DNA from 2 places in the Psychrobacter sp. JCM 18902 genome. Region 1 is predicted to be linked to the other one. Evidence: predicted binding sites of a transcription regulator. Region 1 holds the regulator's gene; the other holds the start of a gene.
What was found. The regulator PhoB, encoded in region 1, activates phosphate uptake and scavenging genes when phosphate is short. The targets are predictions, from matches to a motif close to TGTCATNAANCTGTCATAA.
Positions count from the first base shown of each region.

Region 2: JMY05_RS00185 (DNA translocase FtsK) is a predicted target of PhoB. The motif match lies at 2,755-2,773, and genes of this name have one in related genera.

Region 1 is NZ_CAJHBK010000001.1:2,346,841-2,352,463, reverse strand. Features, by position in the region: gene JMY05_RS09685 (HD domain-containing protein) at 1-588, shown strand, start outside; gene JMY05_RS09680 (DUF1287 domain-containing protein) at 704-1,309, shown strand; gene asd (archaetidylserine decarboxylase) at 1,597-2,433, opposite strand; gene dtd (D-aminoacyl-tRNA deacylase) at 2,546-3,001, shown strand; gene phoB (phosphate regulon transcriptional regulator PhoB) at 3,158-3,862, shown strand; gene phoR (phosphate regulon sensor histidine kinase PhoR) at 3,943-5,046, shown strand; gene JMY05_RS09655 (M23 family metallopeptidase) at 5,043-5,623, opposite strand, start outside.
Region 2 is NZ_CAJHBK010000001.1:38,424-44,046, reverse strand. Features, by position in the region: gene JMY05_RS00185 (DNA translocase FtsK) at 1-2,692, opposite strand, end outside; gene trxB (thioredoxin-disulfide reductase) at 3,282-4,304, shown strand; gene aat (leucyl/phenylalanyl-tRNA--protein transferase) at 4,305-5,114, shown strand; gene JMY05_RS00170 (MerR family transcriptional regulator) at 5,211-5,623, shown strand, end outside.

The DNA of each region.
Region 1 (5,623 bases):
GCCTCAAACATTGATATAGATCATGTTACTCATTTCTTATTAGAGCTTGATGCGCTTAAACGTATCAATCGTCGTAGCTATGTGACGCATACCACACGCAAAGAAAACTCTGCCGAACATTCATGGCATTTAGCCATGGCGTGCTGGTCTATCGCTGAACAGTTTGAGCTAGATGTCAATCATGAAAAACTACTCAAGATGGCATTGGTACATGACTTGGGTGAGATTGACGCTGGCGATACGTTTTTATTCGCAAACAGTCGTAGCGAGGCGCACATTGAAGAACGCGCTGGTATTGCTCGATTGCAAGCTGAGCGTGGCAATGGCATCATGGATTTAAATGAGATTTGGGAAGAGCAGGAGACGGGTAGTAGTAAAGAAACCCAGCTGATCAGAGTGGTTGATCGCTTATTGCCTTTTTTATTGAATTTAAATACCAATGGAAAAACGTGGATTGATGCTAACATCACGCGTTCGCAAGTGACTGCGGCACTTGCTTTTATCAAAGACAGCTTTCCTTCCATTCATGATTGGCTATCAAAAAATATCGACTATGCGACCCAGCAAGGATGGTTGGTTGATGCTTAAGTAAAGCCATCATTTTGCCGTTTACATGTTTGCAAATATTTGTATTTTTTAAATATTAAAGTATTTAGAATTAGCTAAATGAGCGATTAAGTACATTATATAGAGAGATTATTAAATGAGAGTCACTGGCACTTATAAGGTTTTTGCTAAATCGCTCGTCTTTGTTAGCCTATTAACTTTGGCGCAACTAACTCAGGCTGCCGCACCTATTAGTAATGGTGATAAACTGGCGCACGATGCCAAAAAACAGATCGGCATTACCACTAGCTATGATCCTGCTTACCGCAAGTTGGATTTTCCGCGTGGCGATGTGCCGATAGAAACTGGCGTCTGTACCGATGTTATCGTCCGTGCTTATCGCTTGCAAAATATAGATCTACAGCAATTAGTCAACCATGATATGAAGTCAAATTGGTCGGCTTATCCAAAGACTTGGGGGCTCAAATCAACCGACAAGAATATCGATCATCGCCGAGTGCCCAATCTTGAAGTGTTTTTTGCGCGTCACGCAAAGACATTATCGACGACTGATAAAGCCAGTTTTCAAGCAGGGGATGTGGTGACGTGGCGGCTACCGAATGGTAATTTGCCGCATACAGGTATCGTCTCCGATAAAGTCGCTGCGGATGGTACACCGCTGATTATTCACAATATCGGACGCGGCACGCAAGAAGAAAATATCTTATTTGCTTATCCTATTCTCAAACACTTTCGTTATTAACTACTTTCATTATTAACTAGGGTGTGTCATCAATTAGATTGTGAGGCTTAAAATGAGAAAAATTGTAGATAAACAAGGAAGAAATTGTCGTTAATATGAACATATTGACAAAATTTCTGACGATGTTTAGCAAAATTTAGCCATTTTAAGACCACTAAATGTATTCATGTGCTAATTGATGACACGCCCTAATATGTTGCGATAAGATAATTACCCACAATAAAAAGCTCAGTTCAACATAGATTAGGATGCTGATCTGAGCTTTTTTGAGTCGTTAAATCGCTTGCCTATAGGGTGTTAGCGACACCCAATAGCTGTCCCATTTTTACCACACTATCGGCTTTCATACTGTCTTGCCAATCCGCTTTTGCGCCTTTTGGTAGAATGACAATTGCGGTTGAGCCTAAATAAAAACGACCCAGCTCGTCGCCTTTCTTAAAGCTCATATTGTGCTCAGCTTCTTGAATATCATCAGTGCGGGCAATTTTACCAGTCGCCACTGTTTCGATACCAGCGACAATCATCGCCCCAACCATCACCACCGCTGCTTTGCCATATTCTGTATCAAACAGACAAACCAAGCGTTCATTACGCGCAAATAAGTCCGGCACGTTCGCCGCCGTAGTATTGTTGACCGAAAACAGCGTGCCCGGTACATAACGGGTTTTGGTTAGAGTACCGGCGAAGGGCATATGTACACGGTGATAGTTACTGGGCGCAAGATAAACCGTCGCAAAACTGCCATCCGCAAAATAGCGGCCATCTTCACTGTCAGCAAGCAGTTGACCAACGTCATAATAGCGACCTTTTGCTTGGAGCAATTTATGGTCGTCAATTTGACCCAACTGCGAGATAATACCATCGGCAGGACTGACGATACCATGAGGCGTCATGTCGATAGGGCGCGCGTCTTCTTTTAGCTCACGAGTAAAAAAATCGTTAAAGCTCTCATAGGCGTTGAGACTTTGGCGCTCATACTCGTCCAAGCTGACGTTATAGGCTTTAGCAAAGCTACGGATAAACGTGCGTTTAACATAAGGATGGCGGCTAGCGGCTAGACGCCCAGCAACTTTACTCAGTTGCTGCTGCGGGACAAGCTGTTGTAAAGTAGTGAATACATTCATAATGAGGCTACCAAAATAGGGTGTGATGTAATAATTAATAAGCAAGAGAATGGCCGTATTTTATCATGGACGGCGTATTATTGTATGGGCATAATTGGTAAGGAATCCGTAAATGAAAGCACTTATACAGCGCGTACGCCGTGCTAGTGTCACCGTCGATGCGCAGTGTGTTGGTACGATTGAGCAAGGCATATTGGCTTATATTGGTTTAGGGCCTGATGACGACCTAACAAGCGCCCAGCGCATGGTAGATAAAATCCTCACCTATCGTATTTTTGACAATGATGATGATCCTGCCAAGTACGGCAAACTGGATAAAAATGTCCAGCAAGTTGGTGGCGGACTATTATTGGTATCACAGTTTACGCTAATGGCAAAAACAGACAAGGGTCGTCGCCCTGACTTTGGTGGTGCGATGGCACCTGATGCGGCTCAAGCATTGTTTGCGCAATTGGTCGCCTATGCCAACACGCAACATTCAAACGTGGCAACTGGTCAGTTTGGCGCTAATATGCAAGTGTCGAGCGTCAATGATGGGCCATTGAATTTCTTGTTAGAAGTGAATTGAGTAAACTAAGCATTAGCCGTCACGAGACCTATGAACCGCTTAAAAGTTGAATGTCATTAAACTGTCATAATTACCCCGTTTAATAGAGAGCAGCAGGCGAGCATTTATCGCCTTTTTTGTCAGCCAAATGTTGTCCTCTAACACTGAGAATGCCGTATGTATAATGAGCAAATTTTGATTGTTGAAGATGAACCGGCGATTCGTGAAATGATCGTCATGACGCTAGAGATGGCGGGATTTGATAGTCTGCAGGCAGCGGATGTATCTGAGGCGCACCAACAAGTGGTCGATCACCGCCCTGCGCTGATTTTGCTAGATTGGATGCTACCCGGCGATAAAAGTGGCATTGATTTTTGCCGATTGCTCAAAAACGATGAGCTACTTGCTGAGATACCAGTCATTATGTTGACGGCTAAAAGTGAAGAGGACAGCAAGGTGCATGGCCTCGATGCTGGTGCTGATGATTATATGACCAAGCCTTTTTCGACACGTGAGTTGATATCTAGAATCAAAGCAGTATTGCGGCGTAGTAACGCGCTCAGTAGTGATAAATCTATCGAAATCGGCAATCTGAGCCTTGATCCCAAAAGTCAGCGGGTGACAGCGGCTGGTAAAGTGGTTGATGTTGGTCCTACGGAATATCGATTACTGGCATTTTTTATGAGTCATCCAGAGCGTGCCTATACGCGGACGCAGCTGCTAGACCAAGTATGGGGCGGTAATGTATATATCGAAGATAGAACCATTGATGTGCATATCAAACGTTTGCGGACATTATTACGACCGCATCAATGTGATACGTTGATACAGACAGTACGTGGGACAGGCTATCGATTTTCTAGCTTTATTGAACCAATTTAACTGACGGTTTTTATTCGCTATAAAAGCAGCATGTTAATCGCAGCACAGTGAAAAACGGCGAATAGTGATAAGGATGATGGATGAACACCCTAATATCGGCTCAAGGCGACCAACAAAATAAGTCACTGCTAGCAACTCAGCAGAATACAACGGATCAACTCAAAAAAATTAGAAGCGCACTACGCGCATTGCGAGATGCGGTGGTTTTGCTCAATGACGATGATGGGCTTGAATGGTGGAATCAGGCCGCCGAAGATTTAATGTTGTTACAGTTGTCAGATAAAGGTAAGTGCATTTTTGACTTTATTAGTGCGCCTGAATTTCGTCAGTATTATCAGGCAACGATCAACCCTAACGATGGTGCTCAGGATGGTGTACACATTGTCTCGTGGCGCGCGCCCAAGCGTTATCTAAAGTGTGAGCTCACGCCTTTTGGCGATGAGAAGCTGCTCATCATTTATGATGTGACGCGCTTGCATCATTTAGAAGAGATGCGCCGCGATTTTGTGGCGAATGTCTCGCATGAGTTACGCACACCGTTGACCGTCATGATGGGTTATCTAGAAAATTTTTCGGATCAGCCAGATATGCCGCCGCATTGGAAGCGCGGGTTTGAGCTGATGAGCCAACAGACTGCGCGTATGAATAGAATTGTGAATGACTTATTGCTGTTATCTCGCATCGAAATCGAAGAAACCCACGAGCTTAACTATATTGACATGACCAAGCTGCTGACCCATGTTTATGATGATGCGCAAGCGTACAATCAAGAATATGGGCATACCATTCACTTGCAGATAGACACTTATGACGGACTATATGGCTCAGAGATGTATCTAAATAGTGCGCTTTCTAATCTGGTGATTAATGCCATCAAATACACGCCCAAGGGCGGTAATATCGCCATTAGCTGGACAAAAACGTCAGAAGGTTGCCGATTTGCCGTCGAAGACAACGGTATTGGTATTGCACCTGAGCATATCGCACGGTTGACGGAGCGCTTTTATCGTATTGATAAAGGTCGTAGTCGGGCGACTGGCGGCACAGGGCTAGGTTTGGCAATCGTTAAACACGTCTTGTATCAGCATGAAGCCAATTTACAAATTGAATCAGTAGAAGGGGTAGGCTCGACGTTCAGTATGGTTTTCCCAGCTGCCCACATTAGATCAGCTGCGATACCCTAATATTTTTGTAAAAGTGGATAGGGGTTCACTGCACTGCCATTGATATAAATCCCGTAATGGACGTGCGGCGGCGTACCTTTTGCATTGCCACTGTCGCCGACGTAGCCGATGATATCGCCTACATTAACCCAGTCGTTTGGACTAATATCTGCACAATCTTCTAAATGCGCATAATAATGCCCTGCGCCTCCTGGTCCAACCACGACCACCACACGACCGCCTAACGTATTTTCACCAACTTTGCTGACGATGCCTTGTGTTGTGGCTCGTATTGGTGTGCCTCGTGCGGCAAAGATATCGATACCTTCATGACTGCGACCTTGACTGCGTGCAGCGCCCCATGTATCTGTTAGATGTTGCTCTGGAAGTGGACTGGGTAAGCTGTTTTCCGTCGGTAGTTCTTGCTGTAATAAACTGAGCTGTTGCCATTTTGCCATCACAAATGACTGAGTTTGTTGGCTGATACTGGGTAAGAGCCTATCAAATACAAATAATAGCATCAACAATACGACCGCTTTCATGAGTACACTGAGTACACGGCTTAAAAAGGTCGGCTTTTTCTTTCTCTTTGATTGCG
Region 2 (5,623 bases), 2.3 Mb from region 1:
TAGGTCGCCACAAAGGATCAAGCATCGGATTGCCCGATTTTTCAGCAGCAATGACCTTTTTATTAAACTCATTAAGCTTACGCACTTTGAGTAAACTCATCAGTTGATAGCGACGTTCCATCTCTGCCACGCACCATGATAAAGCACTGGCCGCTTCAGTCATATCGGTGACGACTGGTGTTAACAGATGCGGGATATCATTATAGTTGGCAAGCTCGAGCTGCTTTGGATCAATCAAGATGAGACGCAGCTCATTTGGCGTATATTTGAGTAGCATCGATAGTAGCATCGAGTTGACCAATACCGATTTACCCGAACCTGTAGTCCCAGCAACCAACATATGCGGCGCGCGCGCAAGGTCAGTAATGATGGCATTACCACCGATGTCCTTACCCATCGCCATGCTGATTTGAGCTTTGGGATCTTGGAATTTTTCGGTATTCAATAGCTCAATCAAACGTACCATTTCGCGCTGCTTATTGGGTACTTCGATACCGATATATGGCTTACCCGGAATGACTTCAACCACACGTAAAGACGCCATCGATAACGAGCGCGCCAAATCACGTGAAATACCGGTAACCTTACTGGCTTTTACTCCAGCAGCAAGCTCCACTTCAAAGCGGGTAACAACAGGACCCGGAATGGCGTTGACCACATTCGCCTTTACATTAAATTCTTGTAACTTAATCTCTAGTAACTCTGATAATTGCTCAAGCTCGGCGACGGTATAACTGGGCTTACGATCAGGGTCTGGCTTATCCAAAATAGAAATCTCTGGAATAGGCGTTAGGCTACTACGATAGGCAGCTGTTTGCATCGAGCGTGATTTTTGACTGAAGGCGGCATCATCACTAATATCTGGCATAACGGGCGCATTGACATCTTCAGCACTATCATCCTCTGGCATCATGTCAGTGATATGATTGCTACTATCGCCCTCAGGTACCGCAAAACTTACCGTTGGTTTAGGCGCGACTATTGGTTCAATAGCTGACGCTGTGACGCGGGTTTCTACCGTAGGCGGCAGTTTAGGATTAGACGGTGGCGTATTGGTCGGCGTCATATCAGCGGCTGGCGCAACTGGTTCAACCACGTCTACTGCTTTGGCGACACTCGCTTCATTAGATATATAAGAAGGTTCGAAATCCTCTGACAGTTCAGGCTCTTCATCAAACCATTTATCAGTAAAGTCGTCCATTTCGCTATTAAATGAGTCTGTCGCAGGCGCTGTGACTACTGCTTGTCTGGGCAGCTCAGTCATATTGGCTGCTTGCACTGTTCCTGTAGGTTGCCCTGTTTCTACAGACTGCATAGCTGTAGATGTTGAGACATCAGCATGCTCTGCCAACCATGCATCGGCCAGTATATCAACGGCCTCCACTTTATCCTCTAACTCGAACGATTTAGGCTCATTATCCGTTTCGTCAGCCGTCTCACCGTATACCAGCTCATTTATTGATGGCTGAGCTATTGAAGGCAAGTTCTCTGTTGATTGAGTTTCGGACATATCTACGGCTGATATCGCTGTAGAGTCTAGCACCACTGTCTCTAACGACTCAGTATTGCTATCAGCAGATACAGAAATAGTAGCAGCTGAATCAGAAGTGTTCATATTATTAGCGTGATAAGCCATTTGCTCGCTGGCTAACAAGTCATCGACAGTATTGGCATCGTTCCAAGCAAAGCTTGGCTCGACTTTACGGATAGCAGTCATGGCAGGACTTGACGGCGTCGATGTATTCGTATGACTTGCTAGATTTTGAACAGTACTGCTAGGTGTTTCTACTGAGACAGGGACAGGCTCACTATTCTCACGACTAGATTTAGCAGCTGAATTAGGCATCGCCGCTTGTGTTGCGGCAACTACAGAAGCTTTAACGCTCTCAGCCAACCCTGACGTTGCCAAGAACTCTGACAACACATTGCTGAACCGACCACTGTTGTCTACGGCTTGAGCATTGCCAGCAACTTGCAACTCAAGTGGTAACTGCTCGTGATCGGCTGCGTCTTTTTTCGCGTTACTCTTGGCTATGTTTTCATCATTTTGCTTGGCATTGATATTTTCTGGCGTGGTTGACACGCTATCGTGCATCCTACCCTGACGCTTCACCCCTGAGCCAAGCCACGATAGCGCCTTAACCTTCTCATAAATCGCTAGCCAATGAATATTAAAGGCAAAGGTCGCGGTAATAATGACGAATGCTGTCAAGAAAATTACACTCCCCCACTGCGATAAAAGCTGTGCCAAACGCGCCTGTAATTCAAACCCAATTATGCCACCAGCCACGCTTTCCAGTCCTAGCGTTCCTGGATTGGTCAATTGCTGTACTAACGCCACCAATTGTGCAAACAAAGCACTGGCACTTAATAATAAAAACACATAAGCAACCACTCGCATCAGCCAAAACGTTGGCTTGTTGTCCCACCAAATAAGGATAGATTCATAAACCACAAACGCCAGCAGCCACCATGCACCAAAACCAAAGAAGCTATAAAGCAAGTCAGATAACCAAGCACCCGATTCGCCGCCTACATTATTAATCGTGGTCATATCGCTACTGATATGCGACCAACTAGGATCATTACTGGTATATGTCATCAAAATGACAAATAGATAGACGGCCAGTATTAACCCAAGGAGGGTAAATATTCCCTTTTTTAAATACTCAATAAGCGGTGCTGATATCACGTAAGATCTGCCTTGTTATTAATACTAAATGGTCGCCAATGCATGACTAAGCCTAATCATGCTGACATAAAGCGCTGATAAAGGGTTGGATATAAAGTGCTGATACAAACGCACTTAGCGAAGTGTACAGAAAACATTGTCTATTATAAAAGCGATATACAACAGCCTTCTTTTTGCCTTTGGCACACTTGGCATAACTTCTTATAATAACAAATACATAGGGATAGTGGCGACCGTCTTACAAAGAAAGCGTGCAATAAAATCAGTCTGTATACGGTTTAGGCAAAAATCATACGGTTTAAGCAAAAACCTATGTCACTTGCAAAATATAACGAACAGAACAAGGACAGTCATATTAGACAAGGGCTATAAAATACCAGCGGTTTCTAACCATAATATTTCAAGAAAAATATACTTTGATTGTAATCATACCTGTGTTTGTTTTAGCAAACTTGTACTTTTCGTCCAATGCCCTTATGTTATTATCACGCAGCGATTAGAAAATCCTATTAGCATCAATTTTGAAGACTGTTTTTTATTATATTGCTCACTCGTATTTTTAACATTTATATTTAGCAAGGAATAACTCATGGCAACTGACAATACCGCTCCACGTCACGAAAAACTCATTATCCTAGGCTCAGGCCCTGCTGGTTATGCAGCGGCTGTGTATGCAGCACGTGCCAATCTCAAACCTGTTATGGTCACGGGCATGGAAGTAGGTGGACAGCTAACTACCACCACTGAAGTCGATAACTGGCCGGGCGATGCGCATGACTTAACAGGTCCTGCATTGATGGACCGCATGAAAGCCCATGCCGAGCGCTTTGGTACTGAATTGGTTTATGACCATATCAATGAAGTCAATTTAAACGTGCGCCCTTTTGAGCTGACGGGTAATAATGGTAGCTACACTTGTGATGCGCTTATTATCTCGACTGGCGCATCAGCACAGTATTTGGGGTTGGAGTCAGAAACCAAATTCCGTGGCCTAGGCGTATCAGCGTGTGCAACTTGTGATGGTTTCTTTTATAAAGATCAAAAAGTTGCTGTCATCGGTGGTGGTAATACTGCCGTTGAAGAAGCCCTATACTTATCTAACATTGCTGCTGAAGTGACCTTGGTACATCGCCGTGATAGCTTACGCTCTGAAAAAATCCTCCAAGATAAATTATTTGAAAAAGTCAAAAACGGTAATATTAAAATCGAGTGGAATCATAAAGTCAAAGAAGTCGTCGGCGATGACATGGGCGTCAATGGCGTAATCATCGAATCTATGATTGATGGCAGCACCAAACAGTTAGACGTGTTTGGCATGTTTGTCGCGATTGGTCATAAGCCGAATACAGACTTATTTAAAGGTCAGCTGGATATGAAAGACGGCTATCTTATTGTCAAAAGCGGCTTAGACGGCAATGCCACACAAACCAGCATCGAAGGTGTATTTGCCGCAGGTGATGTCGCAGACCATGTCTATCGTCAAGCAATCACTTCTGCTGGTACGGGCTGTATGGCTGCGCTAGATGCTGAAAAATACTTGGATGCGATTGGCGAAGCTACAGCCGCTGACCATACTTATGCGTCAACATTGACTGCTGATAAAGAAGCCTAAATGGGTAATTTCTCTCAATACAACAATGAGCACATCACGCCTGAGACCTTAAAAAGTCTTGGGCGTTATGACTTTCCTGACCCTTTGATGGTTGATCCTGACGGCATTGGTATCGTCGCTATCGGAGGAGATTTGGCAGCCGAAACATTGATTTCTGCTTACGCGCAGGGTCTGTTTCCTTGGTTTAATGAAGATGAACCAATTGCATGGTGGTGCCCTGAACCGCGCTGTGTGATGGTGCCAACCAATTATAAGCCAAGCAAGTCGCTGCGTAAGCAAGCCATCCGCGAGCGTTGGCAATTAACCCTGAATCAAGCTTTTGATGACGTTATTCATGCCTGTAGTTTACCGCGCAGTGATCGCCTCAATAATGAACAGCCCGAGGGCGAACATACTTGGATTCATGAAGAAATGATTGAGGCTTATACCGAACTGCATGCACAAGGATTTGCACATAGCATTGAAGTTTGGAATGATAAAGGGCAACTCATTGGCGGGCTTTATGGTCTAAAAATAGGTAGCATTTACTTTGGCGAATCGATGTTTCATATCGCCTCTAACGCCTCAAAGTTCGCATTTTGGGGTTTAATGCGCTTATGTGAACAAAGCCATGTGGCGCTGGTCGACTGTCAGCTACCAAATGAGCATTTGATGAGCTTGGGTGCAACCACGCTACCGCGTGCTGAATTTCTCACTCAATTGGATCTCTTGACGGCTAATAATATTGTCAAATGGCAAAATAACTCTCACAAATCGCTCGCCGTATCATTACTTGATACCATAGAACCTTGGCAGCTTAGATTAAAATAAATACGATGGCGAAGTGATTGATGGCTTATGCCTGTTTGTTAATCGCTACTTTATTAACTCGTACCTTATCAACTGCTACCTACCGACGAGGTTATCATGGCACCCGACACATCGTTCTTACTGATTGGAACACTGGCAACAAAAGCTCAAACAACCAAAGACACCGTTCGTCATTATGACCAACTGGGCTTGCTAAAATCTCGTAAGCGTCAGGCAGGCTCCCGTTTATATACCGAGTTTCATCCAGAATGTATCGAACGTATTGAGCTAATCAAAAGTGCGCAAGCGATTGGCTTTACACTCACTGAAATCAGAGACAGCTTGAATGATTATTACGATGGTCAATTGGATGTTGATTTACAACTGATGCTTACTCAGCAAAAATTGGCGCAAATACAAAAACAGCAAGCCAATATCAGCCTCATGGTAGAGCTATTAAGCGAACGTATCGATGTTCTTGAGCGTATGAAGGTAGATAATGACTATAAACTCAATATTGAAATCTGCAA